Regions from separate parts of the Brochothrix thermosphacta DSM 20171 genome, predicted to be linked through region 1. Evidence: predicted binding sites of a transcription regulator. Region 1 holds the regulator's gene; the other holds the start of a gene.

What was found. The regulator LexA, encoded in region 1, represses DNA repair genes until DNA is damaged. The targets are predictions, from matches to a motif close to CGAACATATGTTCG.
Region 2: a site for LexA is predicted at 4,802-4,815, ahead of uvrB (excinuclease ABC subunit UvrB). Genes of this name have one in related genera too.

What each region holds. Positions count from the first base shown of each region.
Region 1 covers NZ_CP145608.1:1,399,546-1,406,547, forward strand. Annotated here, with positions in the region: gene V6S17_RS07095 (choloylglycine hydrolase family protein) at 1-728, shown strand, start outside; gene yneA (cell division suppressor protein YneA) at 821-1,153, opposite strand; gene lexA (transcriptional repressor LexA) at 1,302-1,904, shown strand; gene V6S17_RS07110 (cysteine hydrolase family protein) at 2,108-2,608, shown strand; gene V6S17_RS07115 (uroporphyrinogen-III synthase) at 2,639-3,349, opposite strand; gene hemB (porphobilinogen synthase) at 3,365-4,357, opposite strand; gene hemC (hydroxymethylbilane synthase) at 4,366-5,292, opposite strand; gene hemA (glutamyl-tRNA reductase) at 5,280-6,572, opposite strand; gene hemE (uroporphyrinogen decarboxylase) at 6,591-7,002, opposite strand, start outside.
Region 2 covers NZ_CP145608.1:250,762-257,763, forward strand. Annotated here, with positions in the region: gene pstB (phosphate ABC transporter ATP-binding protein PstB) at 1-165, shown strand, start outside; gene phoU (phosphate signaling complex protein PhoU) at 181-846, shown strand; gene V6S17_RS01255 (heavy metal translocating P-type ATPase) at 1,531-3,672, shown strand; gene V6S17_RS01260 (HD domain-containing protein) at 3,805-4,449, shown strand; gene V6S17_RS01265 (DUF2198 family protein) at 4,446-4,688, shown strand; gene uvrB (excinuclease ABC subunit UvrB) at 4,875-6,836, shown strand; gene uvrA (excinuclease ABC subunit UvrA) at 6,854-7,002, shown strand, end outside.

The sequences.
Region 1 (7,002 bases):
ATAAAGACACAGCAGCAGACGAAACACTCGCAATTTCTCCTGATAAAGTTATCCCCTACATATTATCGCAAGCAACAACGGTCGAAGATGTCAAAACACAGTTACTAGAATCTATTACACTTATTAATGATACCAACCCCATTATCAGTAAATTGCCACCTCTACATTTTATCTTTTCTGATAAAACAGGAGCAACAATTATTGTTGAACCGATGCCCAATGGTTTAAATATCATTGAAGATTCTATCGGGGTGATGACGAATAGTCCTGACTATTCTTGGCACGAAACAAATTTACGCAACTACATCACAGTGACACCTCACCAACATGAACCGATTACTCTGGCAAATAAAGAACTGTCAGCTTTCAGTCAAGGATCAGGTACATTTGGTTTACCAGGTGACTATACCCCTCCTGCTCGTTTTGTGAGAGTGGCTTACTTAAGAAACTTTTCTAAACAACCCGAAAATGAAATTGAAGCCGTCAGTTTATCTCATCATATTCTGGAATCAGTTAGTATTCCTAATGGAGTGGTGATTGATCCACAAGGTGAACCTGACTACACATGTTACAGTAGCTACATGTGCGCCGAATCATTAAGTTTTTATTTTGCTGTTTATAGCAACCAACGACTTCAAAAAATAACATTGAACGATGAACTTATCGCTTCAACCGAATATAAGGAATTTAAGGTACAGACTGAAGAGGATATCAACTGTCTTAACTAAGGGGTTTTATACAAAAACGCTACAACTAACATCGTGTTAATTGTAGCGTTTTTATTTATTCAATTTAGTTTTAATGCATTAACTTCAAAAGACTAATCATTATTTGCATACATGATTTCATCAGCAGTCTGTTGTTTTTTTACAGGAATGTAAATTTTAGTGCCCGCTTCCAATTTATTCTCATTAATAAGGTCGTTATTCTCACTCATCCATTGCACCATTGATTGTACTTCTTTAGTTGACGAGGCGTAATTTTCAGCAATTGTCCAAAGGTTATCTGATTCTACAATAGTATATTGTTCGTACTTACTTTCATCTATGCCAGCTGTTTTAAAACCTACTATTAGGAAAAAACAAGCACTAATAAGTGTAAAGATAATAACAAAAGAAAAATTAGTCCAAATACGTGATATTAAAGTTTTCATAAATTAAATCCCCCAGTCGAATGTATGTTCGTATTTATATCATATACCGAACATTTGTTCTTGTCAACACAAAAACAGAACAAACGTTTGTATTTGTCAAGAGCAAATGGTATACTAAAGATACAAAAAACCATACAGAGGTGTAATTATGAAACTTTCTAAACGTCAAAGTGAAATATTTGAATTTTTAAAAGACGAAGTAAAATCAAAAGGTTATCCGCCCTCTGTTCGAGAAATCGGTGAAGCAGTTGGCCTTGCATCAAGTTCTACTGTACACGGTCACCTTGAACGCCTTGAACAAAAAGGGCTAATCAAACGCGATCCTTCTAAACCAAGAGCAATCGAAATAATGGATGATTCACCTAAAGTTGGCACTGTGAATGTGCCATTGGTTGGTAAAGTAACAGCTGGTGTTCCTATTACTGCAATAGAAAATGTTGAGGAATACTTCCCGCTTCCTGAATCAATGCTTGTCAATGATGCCACATTATTCATGCTAAAAGTTGACGGTGAAAGTATGATAAATGCAGGTATTTTGGATGGAGATAAATTAATCGTCCGCCAACAAAATACGGCTTACGATAACGATATTGTTATTGCTATGACAGAGGATGACGAAGCAACTTGTAAACGATTCTTTAAGGAAAGTAACCGTATACGACTTCAACCTGAAAACGATTCGATGGAACCCATCTACTTACCAAATGTATCTATTCTTGGTAAAGTTGTAGGTGTATTTAGAGAAATGTAGCCTTTTCTTTCGCTACATCGGTTAATTATCTTAATACAATAATTAATACAATTAAAAAAAGAGTAATAGGCAGCTTGTTGCTTATTTCTCTTTTTTTGGATACTAAATCATTTTTAAAATACCTATAATCATGAATGACATTGCTAATGCTTTAAAATTATTTATGCTATAATTTCATTATTAAAAAAGAAAGAGGTCCTTTGATGAAGCCTTTAGCTGATGCTCTAATCATTATCGATTTACAGAATGGCGTGTGTTACAACGACACAGAAATTTTCAATCTATCTTCATTAGTTACTCTAATAAATAAACGTATGCTTGATTATACGTCTCAAGGGAAAAACATCATCATTGTTCAACATACTGACGAAGATTTGATTCAAGGACAGTCCCCTTGGGAAGTCATCCCCTCGTTGGACAAGGGAAAAGCGACTCATTATATTCAAAAAACACATGCCAATTCTTTTTATAAGACTAATTTAAAAGAATTGCTTGAACAAGAACATATAAACCGTATCGAAATTTGTGGTGCTCAAACCGAATATTGTGTGGATGCAACTGTAAAAAATGCTCATGCACTGGGTTATTTAATCCAAATGTTAAGAGGTGGCACAACAACTTATTCTAATGCTTTTATGAGTGCAGAAAATACGGTGCGTTTTTATGAAAATATATGGGATAATCGCTTTGCCACTTTTATTTAATTACACCAAAAAGGTATAAAACATATTGTTTTATACCTTTTTTTGGTTTTTGAAATACGAACGAAAACCTTCTATATGATAAGGATGCGCTTCATAAGCAACATTTAATCCCTTTTCTACAATAACAGCCGTTGTCACTGGTCCAATCGATAATAATGTCAATTGAGACAACAACTGATGTTCTTCAGCAGTTAATAAGTTAATAAAAGCAATAACAGCCGAAGGACTTGTAAACACAACCGTATCATCTGCCTTAAATTGAAACGGTTCTCTTTTTGCTTCAACGACAGTGTAGACACTTGTATGTTCAACCTCACAAACAGTCGCTAACTTTTCTGCTAATTCATTGGTTGCTCGTGCAGATTGCGGTAACCATATCCGATCTGTATCTTTCAGTTGTTGTGCTATAACCTCAAACAATCCACTTGATATAAAATCAGCAGCTTCAATCACAGGTTTAAGACCATAAGATTCTAATACCTGCGATGTTGCCGGACCGATTGAAATAGCTTTGAACTGTCTATTGGGTCCACTATCTAACACCCGATGAACGGTATTTTGGCTCGTGAATACAACAAAATCAGCAGCCGTTAATGCACGTAATTTTTTTGTGATTTCAGCCTGATTTAGAGGCTCAATTTTAAGAACAGGGAAAAGAACGGCTTCATGACCTGTCTCATTGATCAACTGACACAAAGTTGCTGCTTGATGAGGCATTCGAGTCACAATGATTCGTGCCATGGGCTTCCCTCCTTTTTAAGCTTGATCGATCCAACGACAAACATCTTTCGCATGATACGTCATGATGATATCTGCACCCGCACGTTTCATACCCAAAAGTGTTTCCATTACTATTTTCTCTTCTTCAATCCAACCATTTTGTGCAGCTGCTTTAACCATGGCGTATTCACCACTCACGTTATAAGCGACAATGGGTAAATCATGTGCATTACGAGTATCACGAATAATATCCATATACGCCATTGCTGGTTTTATGATTAGAAAATCCGCCCCTTCAGCGACATCTGATGCTGCTTCACGTTTTGCTTCACGACGATTGGCAGGATCCATTTGATACGATTTACGATCACCAAACTGAGGTGCACCGTCTGCTGCATCACGAAATGGACCATAATAAGCAGAGGCATATTTCACAGCATACGACATAATGGGAATATTTTCGTATCCCGCTTTATCAAGTGCTTGTCTAATTGCATACACAAAACCATCCATCATATTAGACGGAGCGATAATATCTGCACCTGCCTCAGCTTGTGAAACTGCTGTTTGAGAGAGGATTGCTAACGACTCATCATTTAAAATGGTCTCTCCCTCAATCACACCACAGTGGCCATGATCTGTGTATTCACATAGACATGTATCTGCAATTACAATCAAGTCAGGATAACGCGTTTTAATGTAACGTGTGGCCTCTTGAATAATACCATGCGTATGAAAAGCACCCGTTCCGATGGCATCTTTTTCTGCGGGAAGTCCAAAAAGAATCACTGACGGTATACCTAAAGCAACAATTTCAGCGAGCTCTTTATCAATAGTATCGAGTGAATATTGAAAAACGCCTGGCATAGAGGATACTTCTGTCATGACATTCTCACCTTCAACTACAAATAGTGGATAGATAAGATCTGCTTTTTCTAATTTATTTTCTCGAACTAATGAGCGCATTGCGGATGTAGTTCGTAAACGACGGTGACGTGAAAATTGAAACATGTGAATTCCTTCTTTCATTTAATTGTTTACTCTTCAATATTAAGAGCAGCAATCATCGCTGCTGCACCTTGTTCAAATAATTTTTCTTTTGCTGATTGCCCCACTGTTTTGCTCTCTTCGCCTATTACCTGTGAATGAATCACACGTTGTCCATCAACACTTGCTAATAAACTGCGCAATACAATCCCTTGATTTTCTAAAGTGGCGTAACCTCCCACAGGCATATGACAGCTACCTTCCATTTCAGCTAAAAAGGCACGTTCTGTCAAAACAGTCAATGCTGTTTCCGGATCATGAATTGTTGCTAATAGCTTTCGTACATCTTCATCGTCTGAACGACACTCGATAGCTAACGCACCTTGACCCACTGCAGGCAGACAATCTTCAATCGGCAATGGGTACATTTCTGTTTCATTAAATAAGCCCAACCGTTTTAAACCAGCTGCAGCTAAAATAATTGCATCATATTGGCCTTCACGTAATTTACGAAGACGTGAATCAACATTACCACGTAATAATTTAATTTCTAAATCAGGACGTAGCGCTAATAATTGTGCCTGACGTCTTAAGCTACTTGTTCCAACAACTGCATTCTTCTTTAAATCCTTTACAGAACGCCCATCTGAACTTACTAATACGTCCCTTGCATCCTCACGAATAGGGATAGCTCCAATTTTTAATTCTCCTGGCAATTCGGCAGGCATATCTTTCATGCTATGCACAGCAATATCGATATCACTGTTAAGCAAAGCCCATTCTATCTCTTTAATGAAAAGTCCTTTACCGCCAATTTTAGAAAGCGATTCTTCTAATCGAATATCACCTTTTGTGACAATTTCCTTAACCTCAAAAACGACATCTGGATAGTTCGCTTGTAATGCTTTAATAACGTGACCTGTTTGTGTCGTTGCTAACTGTGAACGTCTGGTACCTACGGTAATTACTTTTCGCATAACTCTGCCTCGTTTCTATCATTTGCGGTTTGCAAACCAAAAAGATGTTCAACAAACGCTAATTTATCCAATGCATCCTCTTCAAGTGCCAATTCTTTCGTTTTAATAATAGGTTCTTTGATAATTTGATTAACAATACTTTTCGTTAATTTATGAATCACCTTGAGTTCATGATCGCTTAAATTAGGCAACTTTCTTTCCATATGAGCCATTGCTGTTTCATAGATGGTTAACGTCTTATCACGCAATTCGTGGATGACTGGTGTTGCTTTTAATGTTAAACGCCATTTATGAAAAGATTCTTGTGCCTCAACTACCATTTTACTAACCTCTACCATAGCAGCTTCGCGCTGTTGTTTATTTTGATCAGCTATCCGTTCAATATCATCCATATCATAACGACTAATTTGCGGATGTACATCTAAAATCGGATCCGCATTACGCGGCATACCTAAATCAACAATTGCTAGATAACGTAATTGTTCCTCGAGCAGTTTTTGCGTCAGAATATAATCATCTGAACGCAACGCACTAAACACGACATCCGCAGAAGCTAATACTTGTTGCAACGCTTCTTTCGGAGCTGCTTTGGTTTTATATTTCATCGCTAAGGAAATTGCATTTTCATATGTTCGATTAACAATCGTAATTTGTTCCATCGGAAAATGTGGTTTTAAATAATCAAGAATTAAAACACTCATTTTCCCTGCTCCAAGAATGACGAGTTCTTTTTTATGCATCATATCAAACTGCTGAGATTCAATAAGTTTTACAGCAACTGTGCTTAATGATACTGAACCTTCACCAATTAATGTTTCTGACTGCGCTTGTTTACCGACTGTAATTGCTCGTTTAAATAACTCGTTTAAGACAACACCTGTTGTGTTTACTTCACGCGCACACTCAAAGCTATCTTTCACTTGACCTAAAATTTGTGTTTCTCCTACAATCATCGATGCTAAACTCGTACTCACTTCAAATAAGTGTGCGATTGCCGCATCATTTTCGAGAAAAATCACCTGTTCTGCAACTTCATCGTAAGTCATATTGAATAACGCTGCTAAATATTTACGGACATAATAGCGGCCGCGACTAATTTCATCCACCACTAAATAAAGCTCCGTGCGGTTACATGTTGATAAAATAACATTTTCAAGCACGCTATTTTGTTGATTTAGCGTTATCATAGCCTGTGCTACTGATTCCTCATCAATATGAAATTTTTCGCGATGGGCAACGGATACTGCTTTAAAATTGATGGTTGCTACAAGTACTTCCATTTTCTATCCCTACCTAATCTATGAGTTCTGACTTTTATATGCCTGCACATGTGCAGTTACTTGTTTAATTACTGCTGGATTAGCTTCTGGGAAAACACCATGACCTAAGTTAAAAATATAGCCTGGTGCGGTTGTGCCGTCTGCTAATACGCGATTTAATTCTTGTTCTAAAACAGGCCATGGCGCTGTCAAATAAGCAGGATCCATATTCCCTTGAATTGCTTTGGTGATGCCTTGTTTACGGGCTGCAGCCATGGACATACGCCAATCCATTCCAATGACATCTAATGGCATTTTATTCCACTCTTGTAACAAGTGCGTGGCATGGACACCGTGCATAATTTTAATAGCTGTACTATCTTCTAATGCTGCAAGTATTTTTTTAATCCCCGGAGCGATATAACGATTGTAATCAATCAAACTCACATCG
Region 2 (7,002 bases), 1.1 Mb from region 1:
ACCATATTGATTGTGACACATAATATGCAACAAGCATCACGTATCTCTGATTTAACAGCCTTTTTCTTAAACGGGCACGTCGTTGAATACGATGATACTAAAAATATCTTTTTAAATCCAAAAGAGAAAGAAACACAAGATTATATATCTGGCCGCTTTGGCTAAGAAGGAGGGTTACTTATGAATGGACGTCAATTGTTAGATCAAGAAATGAGAAATTTACAACAACAACTAGCTGAGATGGGATTGCTTGTAAACGAAGCAATTTTGAAAGCAGGAAAGGCATTTGCTACAAAAGATGCCGATGCAGCGAACGAAGTGATTCGTAACGATGAAGTAATTAATGAGAAAGAACAACAATTGGAGCAACATATCATTGAAGTGATTGCGCTTCAACAACCAGTAACCCTTGATTTACGTCGAGTGATTACGATGATTAAAATCAGTGCCGATTTGGAACGAATGGGCGATCACGCCGTTGTATTAGCTAAAGCCGCACGCTCAGCAGAAAAGCACGACATTGATATCTCGTTAAAAGAATGTGAAAAAATCACGCAATTATTGAGTGAAACATTAACAGAAACACTGGAAGCTTATGGTGAAATGAACGAGGAGAAAGCTAAAAAAATCGCCCTCAAAATCTTTTCAATCAACCAATTATCTCATCAGCTTGGCAAACAAATTTTATCAAACATTGTACCCTATCCAGAACACGTTAAACCCATCTCAAAATTATTTAATGGCATTAAAAGCTTTGAACGAATAGGCGCCTACACATTAAACATCTGTGAATGGGTCATCTATTTGAAAACAGGCACGATGGTCGAACTTGAAGAAGAAGAGTAAAAGTAAAAGTAAAAGTAAAAGTGAAAGAACGACAAGCTCGTTTTACTTTATCCAAATTGGAATGCTTAAAAAAATCACTCATTAGACTAGAAATTTTAGTTGAGGTAGGCTGATTACCGAAAGAAAGCTAAGCGCGCCTTACTTTATTCAAATTGGAATTTATAAAAGCTCGCCTCTCGAAAGACTAGGAATTTTAATTAGGATAGACTGATTCAGGTCTATTGCCAATTTAAATTTCAGGTCTAAGGTGAGTCTAATAAAGTTATGAAATTTTGATAAAGTTGGCTTAGTTTTCTGGAGGAATGCCTACTAAAGCACTTAAATTTCAGGTCTAGTGATTTTTTTGCGTTTATGAAATTTTGATAAAGTAAGCTTGGAGTTCTAGAGACAGAGTAAAAATATCTTCAAACTCGCAAAAAAACACGGAATTTGAAAGTATCGCAAGGGTTGTTAACTTTAACTAAATGTGGAGAAAGAGTATTTTGATTTTTAGTCAGAATGCTCTTTTTGTTTTTTTAAAGTTAATTAAGTAATTAACCATTGATAAAAAGTTGAATATTTGTTATTATATGAATAGATAGTCATATAACGATATAACGTGTGCTATTATAATAATAATCTTTATATAATGGTGTCGATCGAATCACTATATGGGTAGATAACAATATAAAGGGGGCTTTCTCGATGGAAAAACATAAAATAACGGGAATAGATTGTGCGAATTGTGCGTTAGAATTAGAACGTGATATTCGTAAAGTTCCAAATGCCAAAGAAGCCAAATTAACATATGCAACAGAAACACTGGTGTTACCAGAAAATGTTGATTTAGATCAGGTCTCTAAAGTTTTGGCACGTGAAGGTGCAGCGTTTGCAGAAATACCAAACAACCACTCAGATCATGACCATGGACACGACCACGATCATTCTGCTGGGAGTCATAAGAAAGAATTAACGCTATTGGCAGTATCAGCTGTTTTATTTGCTGCTGTTATGATGATGGAAGCTAATCTTCCGCGTTGGGCAGAGTTAATCCTCTACTTAATAGCGGCCAGTATTAGTGGTTATACAACCTTTTTAAGAGGGTTGCGTAATCTATTCCGTTTCCGTTTTACAATCGATACATTAATGACTATTGCAATGATTGGTGCCTTCTTAATTGGTGAATGGCGCGAAGGAGCAATGGTAGCGATTTTATTCGGTTTAAACGAATACTTAGAAGGTTACGGTATGCGTCGTGCACAACAGTCAATGAAGAGTTTATTGTCGTTGGCACCAGAAACAGCGACGCTGATTATTGACGGTAAAGAGCGCGAAGTTGGTATTGAAAACTTAGCAGTTGGCGATAAAGTTATTGTTAAAGCGGGTGAAAAAATCCCATCTGATGCCCGTGTTTATTCAGGCAGTAGCAACGTCAATGAAGCTGCAATTACAGGAGAAGCTGTTCCAGTTAAGAAACGGGAGGGCGACGATGTTTTTGGTGGCGCAGTTAATCAAGATGGTACGTTGATATTAAGCATTACAAAGGTATACAAAGAATCATCGATGGCGAAAATTTTTGCTCTAGTAGAAGAAGCTCAAAGTCAACAAACGCCGTTAGAGTTGGCGATTGATAAGTTCGCTCGTTTTTATACCCCTGTTATTTTAGTATTAGCGATGCTCGTGATGTTAGTACCGGGTGCAATTACAGGTGATTGGAATCTATGGGTCTACCAAGGGTTAGCGATTTTAATTATCGGTTGTCCTTGTGCACTGGTTTTATCATCACCCATTGCTCTAATGGCTGGTTTAACACGTAGTGCAAAAATTGGCGTACTCGTTAAAAGCGGCGTGTTCCTTGAACAACTTGCGAAGTTAGATGAAGTGGTAATGGATAAAACAGGGACATTGACTAAAGGTGAATTAAGCGTGGTATCAACATGGTTAGCGCCGGCTGATCCAACGATTAATGTCTTTGAAATTGTTCGTAAAATGGAAGGTGAATCACATCATCCACTTGCATTAGCGCTTATTACAGAAGCCGAAAAACAGGGGGCCAACAATACCTTAGCAGATGGGTCTGTTAGAACAATCGCGGGTAAAGGCCTTGAAATGACAACTGAAGACACAAGTTATTTCTTGGGAAATAATCGTTTGTTTGAAGAAGCAACGTGGTCTATTGATGCAAAACATGCGTATGATTTAATGCTTAAAGAAGGTATGACCGTTGCTATATTGGGCACAAAAACAGACATTCTTGCTATTTTCGGTATTCGTGATCAATTGCGTGAGGAAGCAAAAGAAACAGTGGCTGCGCTTAAACGCAGTGGTGTTAAACAAGTGACAATGCTCACAGGAGATAATGCAGAGAGTGCGCAATTAATGGCAGAAAAAGCAGGGCTTGATCAGTTTAAAGCTAATCTATTACCAGAAGATAAAGTGGCTTATATTAAAGAAGCAAAAGAAAAACGTTTAGTGGCCATGGTGGGTGATGGTATCAATGATTCACCTGCTTTAGCAACTGCACAAGTTGGGATTGCGATGGGTCAAGGGAGCGATTCAGCAATTGAAGTTGCAGATGTCGTCTTAATGCAGAGTCATTTAAAACGTTTACCATTTGTTGTTGATATTGGACACAAAGTACAACGTGTCATTCATTGGAACATTGGTATTGCGTTAGGATTGAAAATCATCGCGCTATTATTGACGATTCCAGGCTGGCTCACATTGTGGTTTGCTATCTTATCAGATATGGGAGCAACAGTGCTAGTAACGTTGATAAGTCTCACGCTTTTAATTCCAAGTAAAGCCGAAAAAGAATTGTTGGTTGGAAAGAAAGTTGAAGAGTAATAAGTTAAGCTAAGTACCATAAATTAAAACCACCTTTAAAGAGGTGGTTTTTTTACGATGACTAAAGTGGGCAAAAAGACCTGTTTTATGATATGATTACGAGAAATAGAAAAGACTGAAGGATGTGAAAATATGGGAATTCATCACTTTTTTGGTAGCTTATCCGATTTAGAATTAATCGTACGTTGCCCAGGTAAATTTAAATATCAACCACATAATGTGGCAGCACATAGTTTTAAGGTGGCTCAAATTGCACAATTTTTAGGCGTTGTAGAAGAACAATCCGGCCAAACGATTGATTGGCGTTCGCTCTATGAGAAATCATTAAATCATGATTATTCAGAATTGTTTATTGGTGATATTAAAACACCTGTAAAATACGCATCTGTAGAACTTCGTGAAATGTTAAGCGATGTTGAACATAGTATGACTCAAAATTTTATTAGCAAAGAAATTCCTGAGCGTTTTCAAGCTGATTTTGCACGTTTTTTTAAAGAAGGTAAAGATGAAACGTTAGAAGGTCAAATTTTAGCTGTCGCAGATAAAGTTGATTTACTTTACGAATCTTATGCTGAAATTCAACAAGGCAATAGTGAACCGCTTTTCTTTGAAATTTATGCTGAAGCATTGGAAACAATCATCAAATACCGTCATTTAGCTTCTGTTACTTATTTTATTGAAGAAATCTTGCCAGATGTATTAAAACAAAATGATGCCAGCGCAAGTCATCTTGCAACCACTACACAAGCGTTGTTGAAAGAAGCGACACGCAAATGAGTTTAGATGTTTTTTTATCGGCACTATTGTTGCCGATGTTAATGGTTATCGTATTAACAAAAGTAACATATAGTCGCATTATGGCAGTTGTTTTAACTGTTATTCTGATTATGACGAGTGCTTTTTTAGGGTATACAAATAGCCTAGCAATAATCATAGTAGATGCTTTTTCTATTACAGTCGGTTTAATAATTGTGAATTACTTTAAAAAGAAGAATGAGGAAGGAAAAGAGCAATAAACACGATTGTTGTTCTTTTTCTTGTCGTCTTTAAAAAACCTTTAATAAAAGTAATCGTACTTTTTAAAAAATCTGATAGCGTTTTTAACGCTATTCTTTTTTTTCTTAAAAAGCGAACGTATTTTCGCTTTTTGGTGTTTTTTCTGCTAAAATCAGAGTATGAATATATTAAAAGGAGCGTAAATAATGGGTAACGAGACATTTAAATTAGAATCACCGTATCAACCTGCGGGTGATCAACCACGAGCAATTGAAAAATTAGTGAAAAACCTGAAAAATGGCGTTAAACAGCAAACTTTGTTAGGCGCAACAGGAACAGGGAAAACATTTACTGTCTCGAATGTGATTCGAGATTTAAATAAGCCGACCCTTGTCATCGCTCACAATAAAACGTTAGCAGGGCAACTTTATAGTGAGTTCAAGGAGTTCTTTCCGGAAAACGCTGTGGAGTATTTTGTTAGTTATTATGATTTTTTTCAACCAGAAGCCTATGTGCCATCAAAAGATCTTTATATTGAAAAAGATTCGAGTGTGAATGACGAAATTGATCAACTGCGACATTCTGCTACCGCCTCATTACTAGAGCGTCGCGATACAATTGTTATTGCCAGTGTATCTTGTATCTATGGTTTAGGTGATCCAAAATCTTATTTTGATCGTCTGATTTCTTTACGTGAAGGGATGGAAATTGAACGCAATACATTATTGCGTCGTTTGGTCGACATTCAATTTGAACGTAACGACATTGATTTTCAACGCGGGCGTTTTCGTGTGCGCGGGGATGTTGTGGAAATTTTCCCAGCTTCACGTAGTGAACGTTGTTTGCGTATTGAATTTTTTGGCGATGAAATCGAACGAATTCGTGAAATGGATGCCTTAACAGGCGAAATAATCGCTGACCGTGAGCATGTAACGATTTTCCCTGCGACTCACTTTGTGACAGCACCTGAAAAAATGGAAGTAGCGATGCAAAATATCCGTGTTGAGTTGGCTGAACAGCTCAAATACTTTCGTGATGAAGGGAAGTTAATTGAAGCGCAACGTTTGGAACAGCGCACAAACTATGATTTAGAAATGTTGGAAGAAATTGGTTATTGTTCAGGAGTGGAAAACTATTCACGACAAATTGAATTACGCCCGCCAGGTTCAACACCTCATACATTGATTGATTACTTTCCAGATGATTTCCAAATTATTATTGATGAATCGCATGTGACAATGCCGCAAATTAGAGGGATGTTTAATGGGGATCAAGCGCGTAAACAAATGCTTGTCGATTATGGCTTCCGTTTACCATCAGCACTTGATAACCGCCCGTTACGCTTGGAAGAATTCGAAGAACACGTCAATCAAATTACTTATATTTCAGCAACACCAGGTCCTTATGAATTGGAACAAAATCCAGATGTTATTGAACAAATTATTCGTCCGACAGGTTTGCTTGATCCCGAAGTTGAAATCCGTCCAATTGATGGTCAAATTGACGATCTTATTGGTGAAATTAATAAGCGGATTGAAGTGGACGAACGGGTATTAATTACAACTTTGACAAAACGAATGTCGGAAGATTTAACAGATTATCTCAAAGAGTTAGGCATTAAAGTGCAGTACCTCCATTCAGAGGTGAAGACGATTGAACGTTTAGAAATATTACAAGATTTACGTCGTGGTAAGTTTGATGTGTTAGTTGGAATTAACTTGTTAAGAGAGGGAATTGATATTCCAGAAGTTTCTCTTGTTGCCATTTTAGATGCCGATAAGGAAGGTTTCTTACGTTCTGAGCGCTCACTTATTCAAACGATGGGACGCGCGGCTCGTAATGCCAACGGTCACGTGTTAATGTATGCGAATCGTATTACTGATTCGATGCAAAAAGCATTGGATGAAACGGAACGTCGTCGTATTATTCAAAAAGCTTATAATGAAGAACATGGTATTACACCAACGACGATTAAGAAAGCGATTCACGAAGTTGTTTCTGCGGGTAATACGGATGTCGTTGAAGAGGTTGAAGAAGTAATCGATACACGTACAATCGCGGAATTAGAAGATGACATGAAAGAGGCAGCCCGTATGCTCGATTTTGAAACGGCTGCAGCGATTCGTGATAAAATATTAGCACTCAAAACAAGTGATGAAGAAGAGTAGGGAGGCCATACGAAATGGTGAGAAAAAATGAAATCAGTGTGCAAGGCGCACGCGTTAATAACTTAAAGAATATCGATGTGGTAATTCCGCGCGATAAATTAGTAGTGATCACTGGGCTATCAGGCTCTGGTAAATCATCGTTAGCATTTGACACGCTATACGCTGA